2 regions of the Pseudoalteromonas sp. BSi20495 genome follow, and region 2 is predicted to be linked to the other one. Evidence: riboswitches for the same ligand, from Rfam matches in the RefSeq annotation. Region 2 holds a riboswitch; the other holds the start of a gene.
The links. A riboswitch is a leader RNA that binds a small molecule or an ion and turns the genes downstream of it on or off. The one in region 2 is predicted to bind lysine.
Positions count from the first base shown of each region.

Region 1: linked by a shared signal. The riboswitch ahead of lysC (lysine-sensitive aspartokinase 3) and the one ahead of dapA (4-hydroxy-tetrahydrodipicolinate synthase) in region 2 are both predicted to bind lysine.

Region 1 covers NZ_BADY01000030.1:3,771-13,100, reverse strand. Annotated here, with positions in the region: gene P20495_RS15665 (hypothetical protein) at 1-2,719, opposite strand, end outside; gene P20495_RS15670 (hypothetical protein) at 2,716-3,279, opposite strand; gene P20495_RS15675 (hypothetical protein) at 3,285-4,556, opposite strand; gene nhaD (sodium:proton antiporter NhaD) at 4,779-6,026, shown strand; lysine riboswitch at 6,128-6,300, shown strand; gene lysC (lysine-sensitive aspartokinase 3) at 6,376-7,779, shown strand; gene P20495_RS15690 (4'-phosphopantetheinyl transferase superfamily protein) at 7,852-8,610, opposite strand; gene P20495_RS15695 (sodium-dependent transporter) at 8,752-9,330, shown strand, end outside.
Region 2 covers NZ_BADY01000001.1:30,047-39,376, forward strand. Annotated here, with positions in the region: gene P20495_RS19775 (succinylglutamate desuccinylase/aspartoacylase family protein) at 1-298, opposite strand, end outside; gene P20495_RS19770 (PLP-dependent decarboxylase) at 304-1,509, opposite strand; gene P20495_RS19765 (2,3,4,5-tetrahydropyridine-2,6-dicarboxylate N-succinyltransferase) at 1,509-2,249, opposite strand; gene dapA (4-hydroxy-tetrahydrodipicolinate synthase) at 2,265-3,149, opposite strand; lysine riboswitch at 3,340-3,539, opposite strand; gene P20495_RS19755 (DNA-3-methyladenine glycosylase I) at 3,732-4,427, shown strand; gene P20495_RS19750 (YdiU family protein) at 4,439-5,848, shown strand; gene P20495_RS19745 (OmpA family protein) at 6,247-7,302, shown strand; gene acnB (bifunctional aconitate hydratase 2/2-methylisocitrate dehydratase) at 7,595-9,330, shown strand, end outside.

The DNA of each region.
Region 1 (9,330 bases), on a different contig from region 2:
TTACCGAGCGAATAGGCACAATGTAGTCACAACTTATTTGTGGCTTAACTGAGGCAAATATAGGCACAAAACCAAAGCTTAGTGCGGTTTCTATAATTGCTTTTTGATTTTGCGGATCGATATCGGCCGCTTCATCTATATAAATTGGTATACGGTATAGGTTTTGTTCCTGGTCACTCAATAAGTAACGAATAAACAACATGCCACACAATAACTTAATAGTAATTCGTGTGCCGTTTGAACCCGCCGAATCTATTTTTTCAAAGTGTTCTGTTTCACCTGCGCGGTTAACTACTTCAAATCGAATATCAAATAAATCGGTAAGTGTTAAGCCCGCTTTATCTGATGCGAGTTTAATTAAGTGATCTTTCGCTTCGTTTACCGCACTTTCGCTGTACGGTTCTTGGCTCAGTAAATCAAGTGTGTCACCTTGCTCAAACTGATGCGACGTGCCGATAATGGTATCTATACTATCAACCAGCATTTTGCGCGGTATGACGTTAATTTTAAACGCTTGCAGGTTTGAAATACGGTGCTGGCTTATACCTTTATTAAAGCTGTTCATTTCGCGGCGAAGTCGGTCTAAATCTTCCCGCAAGCCTTTTATAGTTGCGGCCACTTCGGTAAGCGCAACGCGTGCTTGGCGTTCAACAGCGTCGCGTTCGTTATCAATATTATGAAAGGCGCTTATTAGCTTTTGGTATTTAGTATATTCGTCGTTTTCGTTGTCGAATTTAGTTATACCTGCGTTATATACATGCAAATAGGTATTACGCACGTTTATGTCAAAATTACGCAGCTCTTGGCAGTCTTTATTAAAGTGATGTACTAGGTCGCTTAAGTTATCAAAGTCGACTGTAATATCAATCATATACGGGGTTACTTTGCCGCTGTATAAGTCAAGCGTGTGGTCAATTCGCTCGCTTTTAACTTGGCGCAGACGCTCAGTTTGGCGATTAATTTGCTCTTGTTTCGATTTAATTAACGAGCGGCGATCGGCAATTGAACCACTATTTTTTTGAATATCTTGTAGGTAGTCGTCAACTTGTTCGCGCTCTGCTAACAATTGCTCTTTTAGCATGGCTTGCGCTTCAACCGACTGCTGCATTACATCAAACTGCTCTAAGCGTTTTAGGGCGCTCTCAGCGCTCATTAGTTCATCGTATAGCGCGTCTTTTTCTTTTTGCTTGTCGGCAACGTTTGCAGCAACATCGCGTTGTTGCTTAAATTCTTTAAGTGAATGCTCAAGTGCATTTAGCTGAGCGGTTAATTGCTCTTTGTTTTCGCCGCTTTGCATTTGCACAGGCGAGAGCTTTTTAAGTTTAATGCTCGCACCTGGTAGCGTTAATACGCCGCCTTTAACGTTTTCACTTAATAGCGATAAAAATTCCCCAAATGCATCTTCATCATCAATGGTTATATCGCCATTAGTGGTGGTCGCAAATGAGAGAATATCAGGGTTTAAAATGCGCGATATTTCTTCTACTTCTTTTAAAGAGAGGTCTTCGCGCATGCGGGTAAACAAATTAAACTCAAGGTTTTTAAGTTGCAGCTTTAAGCTCTTAATTTGTTTTTGTGTTTCGCTAATGCGATAGTCAAGCGTGTGTAGGCTTTGCCCTTGTGCGCTGGTTATAGAGTGCGAAAGCGACTCGTAATCTTGCTTTAACTGAGTCAGGCTGGTTTTAAGCGTGGCTTTATTTACTAGTTCAAACTCGCTTTTAAGCGCATCGTAATCTAAAAACCACTGCTCAATTTGAGTTTGTCTGCGCTCTATATCACGCGATTGCTGTACGTATAGGCTTTGTTTTTGCTCAAACTCGTGTTTTTCGTGCTCTATATCTTCAAGGGCTATACCGAGCTCGTTAAGTTGCGACTCTTGATAGGTATCAAAATCAATCAGTGCTTGGTCAATTTTAGGCGCGTACGCCGCTAATTTACCTTTAAGCACGGTTTGGTTTTCAAGCATTGATTCAAGCGCGGCTATTGGCTCTTGCATTGACTCAAGGGCTTTTAGTTCGCGTTTTGAGCGATTTACTTTATCAAACGAGCGGCGCCATACTTCATAAAAGTCGACCTTAGAGTTTGACATATGGCGTTCAAACACGCGTAGCATAAAGCGTTTTACGTCGCTTGCGCCTAATTTGTGTAAGTTAAGAATACGTCTAAATATTTCTTTATAAATAGAGGAGTCTTGCACATTATTTAGCGGGATCATTTTTAGGTTAATGTCGCCGTCAAAAGGCGTTGCGCCGCCAGTTAATAGCGCGTTTAACTCTTGTGCTTTAAGCTCAATAGGGTTGTAGTTAAGTGATTTCAAATGGTTGAACAGCTTGGTAAATTTAATAATAGTTTTACCTTGCGTGTACTGCTCTAAATCAAGCTTTCCTTGGTAACAAAAGTACTGATGCGCGTAACCGGCAATTTTACCAAGTCCTGCCACGCCAATCACTACTGAGCCATGAGGCAAGTTCGCTTCGAGTAAAATGTACGACTGATCGGATGAAAAATAAAACTTACGGGTTTCATCTAAATCGTGTCCGTCCCATTCTGTTAAGCGTAAATCGTTAATAAGCGGGAACTGCAGGGCGTTAATAACCGAGCTTTTACCTGTGTTATTGGGCGCGCAAATAGAGCTGCTTTTATCAAGCGGGATCACACATTTTGCATAGCCTGCGGTGTTAAGTAGGGCGAGTTTACTTAGTCCGTATAGATTTTTCATTCCTCGTCCTCTGTAATGTAGGTTTCTTCGTTTACTTCCATTAATGCATCTATATAGCGATGAATTGGCGCTTGTAGCATAAAGCCGCCTTCTACTTCACGGGCTAAACCTAAGCGCACCATGCGCAGGTAAACGTCTTTGCGCAAATCAGAACCCGAAAATATCTCAAGCTGATCAAACAAATGTTTGTTAATTTGCACCAGCGTTTGCATAAGCTCTAAATCGTTTACGTCGTCAAACAATGCGCGCATTGGGTCTTTACCCGTATTGGCGTAGTGCTCAATTAAAATGTAAATGGTGAGTGCGATAGCGCGAGATATTTTGCCCATATTGGGTGTGCTTTCGTCGCTACCAAAGTAATAAAAGCCACGGCTGTCGCGTTTTAAATCGTGACCTAGGGCGGTAAATAGGGCGGTGTAGTCTTCTATGTGTTGGTCAAGTTCTTGCCACATTACGTTGTCTTGCTCGCAAATGTGATAACCCGCTACTAATTTTTTATTAATGGCTTGTAGATGAGTTAGCTCGTTTAAGTTTATGTGTGTTGTAGTGGTTTCTATCATAAGAGTTACTTATCTGCCTTTGTATCTAACTGAGGCTCTGAATTAAATGGATATAAAGAAAAGTACTGACCGGCAATGTTTACGCGGGCTTTTTCATCGCTTTGAATTATTTTAATATCGCTGTCGCTGACTAATTTTTGATACAAAAATAGCATTTCGTCGGCATCGAGATCTGGATAGCTTTCGTCTAAAAATTGCAGCAAGGGCTGCGGCTTTTTGCGTTTTTTATTAAAGCGCTTAGCAAAGCTGGTTTTAACATCGTTGTAGTCAGGAATATTAGGCGTTACAAATGCAGGCACATCTTGTTGATCGGGTAACTGGTATTCTTCGTGCTCAAATTCAACCAAGCTTGCCATGTAAGCCACAATATGGCGTTGCTGACCAAGCGAGTATCGCTGTGCATCGCTCACAAAATGTGGTTGCACAGCACTTAGCATATTGTCTACGCCATTTTTACGTACAAGCCCAAGTACTTTGGCTGCTTGGCGAGTAATTAAGTTATTACGGCGTAGCTCCTCACGTAGTGGCATAAGCATATCGGCACTTTTACGTAAGCTTTCTCGGCCCATTAAATGCATTTCGAGTATACGGGTACGTAATTGCTCCAGCATACGTTTATCGTTATACGCTTTACCTGATCGCTCAATGTGCAGTATTTGCTTACTTATTTGCTCTTCAATGAGGGTAAAACACGCATGGAATTCACCACGAATATCAACCATTTCAAGCATTGGCTCTATGTATTCGTCAAAGGCTTCTATTACCGCTTTATAACGCTTTTGCAGCGATTGCACCGCATTATTTGATTTGGCTTGTTCAACTATATTTAAAATAGCGTTTTCGTTGTGCGTATAGAGCTTCATTATTTTACGCACCCGATCATCCATAATACGGCTGTAGCGGCGTAAGTCGTCAAAGTCTTCTATTTCGCCAGCGTTATCTAGGCGATTACCTAAACGAGCTAGGTCCTCTACTAATACGCTAATTTCTTGCGCTAAACCTAAATGCTCTTCTTGCAGTAAAAAAGTAGCAAAATCGGCAATAGCACGATTTATTTCAAGCTGAGAGGATTTAGCCAGCGGAATTAAAATATCTTGGTTTAACAAACGATTTGTTTCTTTATAAATGCGTTCGTTTGACCACGTAGGCTGCTTTTGCTTAATCGCGTTTTGTACGTCTTTTAGGCTAAAGTCAGCCATTTTAAAACGTTTAAATAATAGCTCTAATACACCCCAATGTTCGGTTATGGTGTTTAGCAGCTTTTTAGCTGGGATCATAAGGGGTTACAACATCCTAGTATTTTATTATTGAGTACTTTTAGAAGACTCATTATTACGTATTTTTAATTAACCTTGTCTGTATATAGTATTCGTTTTTAAGACCATTTAATAATAGTTTTTGCATAGAGGCAGTGCTAAAATTCGCGCCGAAAATAGGCACATGAAATGGAATGTTATTTGTGTGTTCTTTAAAACTATATCAAAGGTTGTTTATCTACCATGGTTTCCTCGACTATTCTAACTCTGATAGCGATTGCATTTTTGCTCATCGTTATAGAAGATATAATCCATGTCAACAAAGCTAAAACTACATTATTTTTTGGTACGCTTTGCTGGATTCTTCTTTTTATCTACCCTCTTCACGGACAAAGCTCCGATTCAGTTCAACACCTCCTTAACGAAAATATTTTAGAAATTGCCTCATTATGGCTATTTTTAATGGCTGCAATGACCTTTGTCGCGTATTTAAATTCAAAGGGGTTTATAGAAAATATTGTTCATCGTGTTATGCCAAAAAGCATTAGCGAGAGAAAGTTAATGTTTTTGGTAGGTGGCTTTGCGTTTTTGTTTTCGTCGATTTCAGATAATGTAACGGCTACGCTTATCTCTTTAGCCGTTGTAATGTCGTTAAAACTTGAACCTAAAAAACTCATTAAATACGCCACGCTTATAGTGTTTGGGGTTAACTCAGGTGGGGTATCGCTAATAACCGGTGACGTAACCACACTGATGATATTTTTAGATGGCAAAGTAACCATAGGTCATTTATTACTACTTATAGCGCCAGCACTTGCAAGTGTTATGTTACTAGCCGCGTTGCTGTCTATAGGTATGAAAGGGCGTGTTGAGTTTGCTGGTGCGGGTAAAACCCGCATTGAAAAAACCGACATAACCATTGCCGTGATATTTTTATCTACCGTAGTGAGTACATTAACGCTGAGCGTAATTTACAGTGTACCGCCTTTACTCACTTTCTTGTTTGGCTTATCAGTGATGTTTTTAGTAGCGCAATTTTTAATGCGCAAAAAAGACATAAACAAAGACATAATCGACTTTGTTCGCGATATAGAATACGACACATTATTGTTTTTTGTAGGTGTACTTTTACTTGTAGGCGCACTTAAAGAAATTGGTATGTTGAGTAAATTTACCGACCTATACACGGTAATGGCACCCGAGTACGCAAACTACTTAATGGGCATATTATCAGCAGGGGTCGATAACGTACCGCTTACCGCTGCATTATTAAAAGCCGATATAGTAATGAGCCAACAACACTGGTTGTCGTTCACGTATGCAACGGGCGTGGGTGGTTCAATGCTTATTATTGGTTCGGCTGCGGGCATTATTGCCATGAGTAAAGTTAAAGCGCTTACCTTTATGAGCTACTTGCGTTTATCGCTGCATTTATTAATTTGCTATACGGTTGGATATGCGGGCTCGTATTACATGGGCAGTTTTATTTAACTCATAAATTATTAAATGCTTGACAGCTAGACGTCTAAACGATAACTTTCAAAGCCCCGCTACTTAGTGGGGTTTTGTTTTATTAGCCACTGGTTAATAAAGCATTCAGAAGAGGTGCGATACTTAGGTACTTAATGTTAGGCGACGAAAGCCGATGATCATTAAGGAGGGAAGTACTCGCCGAGGAAAATAATGATACGTCGTCATTGTTTTTCGGTTTATGGGGCTGAATCCTCAAAACTGTCACCAATATAGGTGGAGAGCTTCTGGCAGTGGACTTATCTTCAAGCATTCCTTTGCCAAGTTCTTCTTGTTTTATTGCGGTTTGGATACCGCGAAAGGAGACTAAATGACTACCCAATCAGTGCCACAAACAGTGCCTCAAACAGAGTTAAGCGCAAAATCAGATTACATCGTTGCCAAATTTGGCGGAACCAGTGTTGCAAATTTTGAAGCGATGAGTCGCTGTAGCGAAATTATTGTTGCAGATAAAAGCGTACGTATTGTTGCCGTGAGCGCCAGTGCCGGCGTAACTAATCACTTAGTTGCACTGTGTAAATCAAGCATTACTTCTAGTGAGCGCCAAGAACACATAAACGGCGTGCTTGCTATTCAACACACTATTTTAGATGAATTATCGCTAGATGCCGATTTAGCGGTTGGCTTTAACGAAACCTTAAAAGCATTTCAAACATTGGCTCAAGAGCCACTAACAACCGATCAGCAACACGACGAGCTACTTAGCTTTGGTGAGCGTTTATCGTCGTATTTGTTTGCTCAAGTGCTGCGTTTACAAGGTTTAAATGCCGATCGCTTTGATGTGCGCAAGGTACTTAAAACCGACAGCCAATTTGGTAAAGCAACGCCCAATGTTGCAGCCACAGCGCAAGCTGCTAAAGAGCATTTAATTCCGTTATTAGACGCTCAAGTAATTGTAACTCAGGGATTTATTGGCAGTGACGAATATGGTCAAACCACAACGCTAGGACGTGGTGGTTCTGACTACAGCGCTGCATTACTAGCTGAAGCAATTAACGCTAAAAGCGTGCATATTTGGACCGATGTAGTGGGCATTTTTAGCACCGACCCGCGTTTGTGCGCAAAAGCGACGCCTATTGCACGCTTAAGTTTTGACGAAGCCGCTGAAATGGCAACCTTTGGCGCAAAAGTATTGCACCCAGCAACTATTTTACCAGCAAGCCGTAGCCACATTAACGTGTTTGTTGGTTCGAGCCGAGAGCCAGAGCGTGGCGGTACGTGGATTGAGCGTGAAAAATCGCAGCAACCAGGTATACGCGCAGTGACGCAACGTAAAAACCAAATATTGCTTACGCTTAAAAGCCCAGAAATGCTACTAGCAAGCGGCTTTTTAGCACGCGTATTTACACTATTAAGTGAATACAATATATCGGTAGATTTGGTAACCACATCAGAAATCAGTGTAGCTATAACGCTTGATAATGCACAAAACGCCTCGCGCCCAGAGCTTGATCAAGAATGCCTAGATAAGCTTGCAGAGTTTTGCCATGTTTCGGTAGAAAACAACCTAACATTGGTGGCACTTATTGGCTCTGAGATTCAATTACGCCAACACGAAATGAACTTAATGAGTGTACTAAAAGACTTTAACATTCGATTAATTTGCCACGGTGCTAGTAAGCACAACCTGTGCTTTTTAGTAGAGCAAACAGAGTCAGATAACGTAGTACAGTCTATTCATAGCCGTTTATTAGAAAATGATTTTGCTGCATAAGTAATCGTTATTCAGGATAATCACCTAGTAAAGTTACCTAGTAAAATTAACTAGTAAAGTTACTTAATAAAGTTACTTAACAAAATCAGTCAATAAAAAGCATCGCCAGTCGGTGCTTTTTTTATGCACCACACTCACATCAAAACAAACATTGCGGTCACTGCTATCAGCTACAGTAATGCTATTACTGCAAGCACTCAGCTTTGCACTATGTAATTCGTCAAACACATTGGGGCTAAGTAATTTTGCAATAGGGCGGCTGGTGGCTTTAGCAAGTGACTCTTTTAATGTCCAAATTCTAAAAAACGTATCTGCTTGGGCTTGGGTATTAGTAGGCTCGGTGATAAGTGTAATTTCATCATTATGATAAAAATGCTTAGCAAGCTTTTCAAACGGACGTTTTAGGCTTACTTTTTCAATATCAAAACCAAACTCACTTTTATCAAGATTTAGCGCGACCACAACTAAACCATGCGAGTGCGAAATACAGGTATTAATAACATCACCACTCACATGTATTTGCAGCTTTGAGCTTGCCTCGTCAAATTCGGTACTCATTTTATTAAGGGGTAAGTGCGTATGTTGCGGCTGCGTTACTTTAATAAGGTGTTTTAACAATAACCGCGTAGCTAAATACTCTTGCTTAGCTTGTGGGCTTTTGCGGCGGTTTATAATGGTTAACTCAAATGGGCTTAAGCAGTCGGGAAAATTAAAGTCACTAAGCTCAAGTGTTTTAGCATTAAATAATAAAATGCTGTTACTCGCTAAAGACAAGTTTGCCAATTGAGTTGAAGTAATACTCAAGGCATTTTTAAAATAGTGTTCAGTCATAAAAGCCCTAAAGCAAAAGAAGTCGCTGATATTGTGAGCGGTTAGCGCCACTAACAAAGGCTGGGTACAATTTTATTACTCAGCTGGCATGAAATATGGTTTAATTCACAATAATCAAAATAATAACAGATTTGTAGATGTATGGCACAAGTGCGTGATGGGTTTCAAAGCCGACTTGGTTTTGTTTTAGCCGCTGCTGGCGCAGCAGTGGGTTTAGGTAATATTTGGGGTTTTCCTACGCAAGCGGCCAACCATGGCGGCGGTGCATTTTTACTGGTTTACTTTATTGTTATATTTTTACTTGCGCTTCCTGCGCTGTATACCGAACTTTATTTAGGTCACAAAGCACAAGCTAATCCTGTAAAAGCATTGGGCGATGCATGGCAAAACACTAACCGTAAGGTTGGTGCTGCGGCAGGTTATATAGGCCTTGCGGGCGCAGTTGTTATGCTAAGTTTTTACTCAATAGTAGCTGGGTGGATGCTCTCATACGCTATTGAACCCATAACAACCTTTTTAGGTTTCACAGGCGCAAGCGAGTTTTTACATAGTGACTCAGTGCTGCGTAATTTTGTATTTACGCCGCTTATGCTTATTTTAACAGCCAGTATTATTTTAAAAGGGGTTAAATCGGGAATCGAAACTTGGTCGCGCCGTTTAATGCCACTGTTACTTGTGCTGCTAGTTGGTTTAATTGCCTACATTGCAACACTCGATGGC
Region 2 (9,330 bases):
CCGTAATCGGATCGAACCTGCCAAGGGTAAACTCGCCAGATTTTTGATTACAACCAATCGGATTTGCATAAGGTACAAGGGTAATATCGCCATTAAGATTAAGGTGTTTTAATTGCTCAAGCAGCTGAAAAATAACTGCGTTACCTTGCACTTCAGCGCCATGCATATTGGCCTGAATGTAAACACTAGGCCCTGTACCATCGCCTTTTAAACGATACACAGGAATTGTAAGCGGTAAGCCGTTTGCAACTTCCCCTACTACAATGTTCTCTTGGCTGATGTGTGTTGTATTACTCATGCTTATTACCTTAAATAGTGGCTGGCATTTTCGGCTTGGCGAACGCAGGTAAGTGTACCGTTTTGCAATGTGTACTCAGCAGCTAGCTCATGGCATAAAAAATACGGCATACTTTCGGTAAAGCCGTAAGCACCGCATTGGCTAAATACTAGCCAGTCGTGCTCATTTAAATCGCTTGGCAGGTTATGTTCACCTAAGCAATCAAGCGCTGTACAAAGCGGGCCGTATAAAGTGACTGCTTGAGTTTTAGCACTGGATTCACGCAGTAACGCAGCAGGAAAGTCTTGGCTGGTAACAGCAGGGCGTAATAAGTGATTTATGCCGCCGCTTAAAATTACTTGCTGTTGATTATAGTTTTGTTTGCGCTCTATTACTGGGTTTGCGTAATGACCACATTCGCCCACGGCATAACGACCAAGTTCCATCCATAATTCATCTACACCCGCATCATTTTTAATTTTAGCGAGCGCAGCTATTAAGTCATCCCAATCAAGTGTTGTTTCATTTTGTGTGTAGGGAATACCTAAACCACCACCTAAATCGAGAATTTTAAGGCTGATATTTAAATCGCTGGCAAGTTGGCTAAGTGGTGCAATCATTTGTGACCACAATTCGCTTAGCTTTTGTGTGCTAAGCATGTTGCCCCACTGAAAAATATGTAAGCCGTCAAATTTAAGTGCAGGGTAGTCGGCTACATTAAGTGCTTGCCACTCATCACAACCCAAACCAAATGGTGTGAGGCTGTCGCCGCCCAGTGGGTTTTTTTCACCTTCAGGCCAACGTAATTGTACACGCAGTAATACTTGTAACTGTGTATTTTGCAATTGTGCTTGTTGGTTTAACCAACGTACTTGATTGAGGCTTTCTGCTACGAATATACGCACACCGCGCTCAATAAAGTGTTTAATTTGTTTAGGGCTTTTTGCTGGCCCTGTGTTGAGCACGCGCTGCGAGCTAATACCTTGTGCGAGTACTTGCTCAAGCTCACCTTTACTTGCTACGTCAAAATTAAAGCCAGCGCTGTCTAAGCTTTGAATTATTTTAGACAGTGGATTTGCTTTTACCGCGTACCACAGTTTTACATCGGTTTGCGCAACTAAACGCGCAAGATGCGTGTTTAGTTGATCTAGGTCGTAAACAAAAAAAGGTGTATCAAGTTGTTGTGTAATAGTATTTACAGCGGTTTTGATAGGCGTGCTCAAAAAGCTCATTATCGTAAAACCTCTTCAAGCAATAACGATGCATCGCTTTTCTCGTCGCGGTATTTAACTATTAACGCACACGACATGCTTAGGCCTTGTTCGCGTGCCCATTCGTTTGACGCAGGGCGAGAGCCCGGTATTACAATGGCATATTCTGGGATTGGCTCGCCTTTATCAAGTTGGCGCTCGTTTACGCAATCGTATACTGGAATAGTTGCTGATAAACGCACGCCAGGGGCAAGTACTGCGCCTTTTTTAATGACTACGCCTTCAACAATAATGCAGCCCGCACCAATAAAGGCGTCGTCTTCAACCACTACTGGGCTTGCACCAATTGGCTCAAGTACACCACCAAGCTGAACTGCAGCACTTAAATGTACGTTTTTACCTACTTGTGCACACGAGCCAACTAATGCGTGGCTATCTACCATTGTGCCTTCGTCGATATATGCACCAATGTTTACATACGCTGGTGGCATAATAATCGTGCCTTTAGCCACATAAGCACCACGGCGAACACTTGAGCCACCCGGCACCATTCGCACGCCATCTTCAGTACTAAACTCTTGCGGAGCTAAGTTATGTTTATCAACAAAACCACCTGCAAACTCAGTATTAGTGCCATTTTTAAAGGCTTCTAAAATACCTTTTTTTACTTCTATGTTAGCTTGCCATTGGCCGCTTTCGTTTTGTGATGCTGCGCGTACAGCGCCCGATTCTAAATTATTTAATAGTTCTAACCAGCTCATTATAAAAACCTGTATTTAATGCCAAGATAAAATGGTGTTGTTTGCAGTTGTGATGCAATCGGTTTGAGTTAACTCAAGGTGTGTTAAAGGTGGACGAAGTTGCGGGCTGCTTAAGCGACCTTGCAAATGCATCAGTACCTTTACGGGAATAGGGTTTGCGACAGCAAATAGGCTATTAATAGCGCTTGACCACTGGGCAAATAAATTAGGGTGTTGACCACTTAAACAGCGTTTAACAAACTCGTGAGTTTGTGCGGGCCATGCATTTGCAGCTACCGACACTAATCCTTTTGCACCTGCTTGTGCAAAGTAAGGCATCAGCGCATCGTCGCCACTAAAAATAGCTAAATTAGGGGCTGCTTGGCGGTAAGACTCAAACTGAGCAATACTGCCGCTCGCTTCTTTTAACGCCCATAAATTTTTATTGTTTTGTAAGTTTTGAATTGTTGCCGCTGGGATGCTAACAGCACTTCGTCCCGGTACGTTATAAAGCATACACGGGTGAGCGCTTGCATTAAGTAGGCTTTCAAACCAATGAGTTTGACCTATAGCGCCGGGCTTTGCATAAAGCGGTGAACCAAGTAAAAAGCTATGAATTGGCAATGTATTACAGTAGTTAACCCACTCAATTTGTTGCTTTAAGTTACTACCGCCCACAGCAACCATGAGTGGTACTGCTGGTTTTAGCTGGCAAACGTGTTCAACAATGGCTTGTTGCTCTTTTAGCGTGAGTGCTAAACCTTCGCCCGTACTGCCAAGTAGTAAAATACCGTTATGTGCCGCTTCTTGCTCGCTAACCAGTTTAGTTAACGTGTTGTAGTCAACATCGCCGTGTTGATCAAATGGCGTTACGAGCGCGGTCCACAATGAGTAGTCGTTTAAATTGAAGTTGTTGATCATCTCTCACGAACTTATAATTTGTACCAACTTTATTAAAAACGTGATCATTTTAGCGATAACTAATTTAATGCAATTGGTATTATTCGAAGAGTTAAAAAGCTTTATGGAAGGAGCCGCATTAACGTCGTTCGAACTAATAATTCGAAGAGCGAATGGGCTTAAAATAATAGGGCGCACGGCCTTAATATTTAAGACCAGAAGCTCTCCACCAAACTAATAAGCTGCTTTTATAAGCAGCTATTGGTGACAGTCGCTAGGGTTCAACCTAGTCGCCCGAAATAAACACCTCGCAAAAGTGGTTACTTCTCGGCGTTAATTCCCCTCACGTATGCTCACTGGAGTTTGCGCTCCTAACATACGCTACCTGAATAACGCACCTCTTCTAGCCCTTTACACCTGTTTGTAGAGTAAAAACTTACAAACCTGTGCAATTTAAATAGGGTAATTACGGCGATTAAAGCATTTTAGCCGTCTAGGTGTCAAGCGACTAAATGCATATTCATTCATCCATAATGGGAGTGGTTACGTATTGGGTGCTTTTCTCGTACACTAGCAATATAAGTAGTGAGGTATTTAATTAGTATGGAAAAATTTAGCGATATTTATAAGCGAGCGGTAGAGCGAAAAGGCTCCGAAAAAATGCTTAAGTTATTACTTGCAAAACCGCTATCTAAAAAACAACTAAGCACGTTAAGTGACGACGATTGGCTTGAGGAATTTACTCGAAAAGTATTTCAAAGCGGCTTTTATTGGTCAGTCATTAATAATAAGTGGCCAGGCTTTAGAGAGGTTTTTTGGGATTTTAGCGTTGATAAGTTATTAATGATGCCACCTGATATGCTGGAACAAAAAGCAACGGATGAGCGAATTGTTCGTAACTATAAAAAAGTAAAAACAATTACCGAAAATGCTTACATGATCCACGAAATAGCAGGGGAACATGGCAGTTTTAGTCAGTTTATCGCTAATTGGCCAGCAGACGATATTATTGGTTTATGGGCGTATTTAAAAAAACATGGTGCGCGTTTAGGCGGAAATACAGGACCTTATGCGCTACGAGCACTTGGTAAAGATACCTTTTTACTATCACGCGATGTAGAGAGTTACTTACGCGCCCATAAAATTATAGATGGCGGCTTACAAACTAAAAAGTCACTAAATGCAACCCAAGCCTTTTTTAATGAAATGCAAAAGCAAAGCGGCTTAAGTATGCAAGAGTTAAGTTTAATTGTTGCTTATGGCGTTGGTGACAACCGTGTTGGTATAAGTCAGCAATAATAGGAATTACCATGAAATTAGTGCCAAGATACACAGACATTACGGAAAACTTTGCGATAGAAGATTTCCCTGCAAGTGTTGCCTCTCCTCAGTTATTGCTGTGGAACGAGAGCTTAGCAAAAGAGTTTAATATTAACGTTGCAGCTGATTTGCGTGCTAGCACTTTTAGCGGTAACGAGAAACAAGCGATTCCTGCGGTAGCACTTGGTTACTCTGGGCACCAATTTGGACATTTTTCACCACGTTTAGGCGATGGGCGAGCGCATTTACTGGGCGCTATTAATGATGAAAAAAACCAGTTGTGGGATATTCAATTAAAAGGCTCTGGTGCTACTCCTTACTCAAGAGGAGGGGATGGGCGTTGTGCACTTGGTCCTGCTATTCGTGAATACGTAATGAGCGAGGCAATGCATGCGCTGGGAGTTAAAACCACACGCTGCTTAGCGGTTGTTGGCAGTGGCGAAACGGTTTACCGTAATCCGCCACAAGCAGGGGCTATCGTTACTCGCGTAGCAACGAGCCATATTCGTGTTGGTTCATTTCAATATTTAGCGACGCAAGGCGATGTTGAAGGGCTTAAAAATTTAGCCGATTTAGCTATAGAGCGACACTACCCAGAAATAACTGATACAGGTTCGCAGCGCTATTTAGCCTTTTTAGGCGCAGTGATTAAAAACCAAGTTAAGCTAATTGTGAGCTGGATGCGTGTTGGTTTTATTCACGGAGTAATGAATACAGATAATACGCTAGTAAGCGGAGAAACCATTGATTACGGCCCATGTGCCATGATGAACAGTTTTGATTTTGATACTGTATTTAGTTCTATTGATAAACAAGGCCGCTATGCATTTGGTAACCAGCCGAATATGGCTAACTGGAACTGTGCCCGTTTAGCTGAAAGTCTGATACCACTAATTCATGACGATGATGAGCAAGCTGTTTCGCTAATGACGCCACATATAAATAGCTTTGCTGAACAGTTTAATACTGAATTTACGGTTATGTGGGCAAAAAAGTTGGGCTTAGTCGGTATTGATGAAAACGATACAAAATTAGTTGCAGAATTGTTAACATTATTAAAAGTTCATGAACTCGATTACACCAATACCTTTGATGCATTAACTGAGTCGTTAAAACAGGAAGCGCTTATTCCTGAAGCATTAGCGCAATGGGCATGTAAATGGCAAAGCCGGGTTGATGGAAATAGTTATACAGTAATGCGAAAAGCGAACCCTCGAGTAATACCACGCAATCACATCATTGAATCAATTATTACTGACTACAGCGAAATGGGGTCAAGTGCGCTATTAAGTGATTTTTTAAAAGTACTGAGCAATCCTTATAATGAAGTGAATAAGCTTGTCGATTTTCAGACGCCTCCTAAAAGTGATCAGGGGTATCGTACTTTTTGCGGTACTTAACTATTAATTTTAGATGTAAGTTTATGATTATAAATATTCATTTTTCATTTTTAGAAGTGTTCATTGATTGAGCAAAATAAATTCTAGTGTTATCATCCATTTTATAAGGATAAGTAAGTTTTGCTGTGTATAAAAGTGCATTTAACTGAATTGTTCCTGTTTTTATCGCAGGCTATCGATTTATAAAAAAACCACAACTATAAATTATTTGCAGAGTAGGTAATATTTTTAATTTCACCTACAATGGGTGGTTGGATGTCGTTATAGATCATTAAAAAATTTATAAACTTTATTATTCGTTAAGTATTGATTAACAAAGGTTCGGTTAGTCTGTATAAAACAGATTGAGCTAGTATTGATTAGCTACAATTTTTAATTGTTAAAATGGGAAGAAAACAATGAAATTAAAATCACTTACAATCGCAATTGCGTTAGCTGCAACTAGCGTATCTACATTTGCTGCAGATAAAGAAGAAGGTTTCTACATTGGCGCATTTGGTGACTACTATGACGCATCTTGGAAAAACATGCGTGCCCAAGCTGGTCTTGATGTAAATGAATCAACTGGTTGGGGTGTTGAAGCTGGTTACCGTTTCAGTGATTACTGGAGCGCACGCCTAGAATATGCAGACATGGATTTTAATGCTTTTGATAAAGTTGCTGGCAACCGCAACAGTATTGATGGCGAGCGTTACGGTATTGATGCTCTTTATCATTTAAATGGCGGTCCTTTCTACGGTCTTTTCGGTATTAAAGAAATGGACGTAGTAGATGACAACACATTCTTAAATGCAGGTGTTGGTTACCAACATTTCATTACAGATGGTTTATTTGTAAATGCTGAAACAGCTGTATACCAAGGTCTTGACCGTGGTTACACAGATGTAGGCGCTAAAATTGGTATTAACTACTTATTTGGCCAAAACTCAGCACCAGTTGAGCCAGTAAAACCAGCTCCAGAAGTAGTTGAAGTTGCAGTTGCTCCTTCAGACAGCGACAATGATAATATTTTAGATGCTGACGATAGATGTCCAAACACGCCAATGACTGACGCAGTTGATGGCACTGGTTGTACTTTATATGAAGATAAAGAAGTAACTGTAAGCTTATTAGTGACTTTCCCTAATAATACATCAGCAGTATCTACTCAGTACTTAAATGATATCGAAAAAGTATCTGAGTTCTTAAAAGAGTACCCAGGTACAACAGTGCTTTTAGAAGGTCACACTTCAGCTGTAGGTAAAGCAACTTACAATAAATGGTTATCTAAAAAGCGTGCTGATGCTGTAGCTAAGCAACTTGTTGCTGATGGTATTGCTCAAGATCGCATTACTACAGTTGGTTTAGGTGAAGAGCGTCTTAAAAATGATGCAAACACTAAAGCTGCAAACGCAGAAAACCGTCGTGTAGAAGCGCATATCAAAACTATCAAAAACGTTAAAGTTTTACGTTAATTAAATAGTTTGTAATAGAAACCCAGCCAAGCGCTGGGTTTTTTTATGTCTGTAATAAATTAATATTGGTTAATGGTAATGATTATTACTTAACAAGTATTCATGGGAATAGTTTTTACTACAACCACTATTCATAGTATTTATAATCGGTATAATCAGTTGCGTAACTGGATGGATTTTCATCTATCCATAAAAGCTTTATAATTACGCGTTAGAATACTATAAGTATTGGGTAACTTATTTGCGCTTGAAGCGCTACCGGATACTTTCACGTCACCAAGAGGGCAATATTGTGCTACAAGAATATCGTAAACACGTAGAAGAACGTGCCGCGTTAGGTATCGTACCAGCGCCATTAGATGCTCAGCAAACTGCTGATCTTATTGAATTAATCAAAAATCCACCTGCAGGTGAAGAAGAATTCATTTTAGATTTGTTTATTCAGCGTATACCAGCGGGTGTTGACGATGCTGCTTATATTAAAGCGGGATTTTTAGCAGCTATAGCTAAAGGTGAAACTAATTCTCCACTTGTTTCTAAAGAAAAAGCGGCAGAATTATTAGGTACAATGTTGGGCGGTTACAATATCGCACCAATGATTGACCTACTTGATGACGAAACACTTGCACCAATCGTAGTTAAAGGCCTTTCAAATACATTACTTATGTTTGATGCGTTCTACGATGTTGAAGAAAAAGCAAAAGCGGGTAACGCATTCGCTAAGCAAATTATTGAGTCTTGGGCAAATGCGCAGTGGTTTACTAATAAGCCAGCTGTTGCTGAAAAGATCTCAGTAACTGTATTTAAAGTAACTGGCGAAACAAATACGGATGACTTGTCACCTGCACCAGATGCATGGTCTCGTCCAGATATCCCACTACATGCTTTAGCAATGCTAAAAATTGAACGTGATGGAATTACACCAGACAAGCCAGGCGAAGTAGGTCCAATCTCTCAGCTTGAAGAATTAAAAACTAAAGGCTTACCACTTGCATATGTAGGTGATGTTGTTGGTACTGGTTCTTCTCGTAAGTCTGCAACTAACTCTGTACTTTGGTTTATGGGCGATGATATCCCGTTCGTACCAAACAAGCGTGTTGGCGGTGTATGTCTAGGTAATAAAATTGCGCCAATCTTTTTCAACACAATGGAAGATTCAGGCGCATTACCAATCGAGTTAAATGTTGATGAACTTAACATGGGCGAGCAAATCGACATTTACCCGTACGAAGGTGTTGTTAAGCAACATGGTACAGATAAAGTAATCTCTACTTTTGAGCTTAAATCTGATGTAATTTTAGATGAAGTTCGTGCTGGTGGTCGTATTCCACTAATCATTGGTCGTGGTTTAACTGATAAAGCACGTACATCACTTGGTCTAGCTCCAACTGACGTATTTAAAGTACCAACAGCAACAGAAGTATCTGACAAAGGCTTCACACTAGCGCAAAAAATGGTTGGTAAAGCATGTAACGTTGCAGGTATTCGTCCAGGTCAATACTGTGAGCCTAAAATGACAACTGTTGGTTCGCAAGATACAACAGGTCCTATGACACGTGATGAACTTAAAGATCTAGCTTGTTTAGGTTTTTCTGCAGATTTAACCATGCAGTCTTTCTGTCATACATCAGCTTATCCTAAACCTATCGATGTAAACACTCACCATACGCTTCCTGATTTCATCATGAACCGTGGCGGTGTTTCACTTCGCCCAGGTGATGGTGTAATTCACTCATGGTTAAACCGTATGTTACTACCAGATACTGTAGGTACTGGTGGTGATTCACATACACGTTTTCCACTAGGTATTTCATTCCCAGCAGGTTCGGGTGCAGTTGCATTCGCAGCAGCAACGGGTGTTATGCCACTTGATATGCCAGAATCTATTTTGGTTCGTTTTAAAGGCGAAATGCAACCAGGTATCACTTTACGTGACCTTGTACATGCAATTCCTTACTACGGTATCAAAGCTGGTTTATTAACAGTTGAGAAAAAAGGTAAAATTAACGAATTCTCTGGTCGTGTACT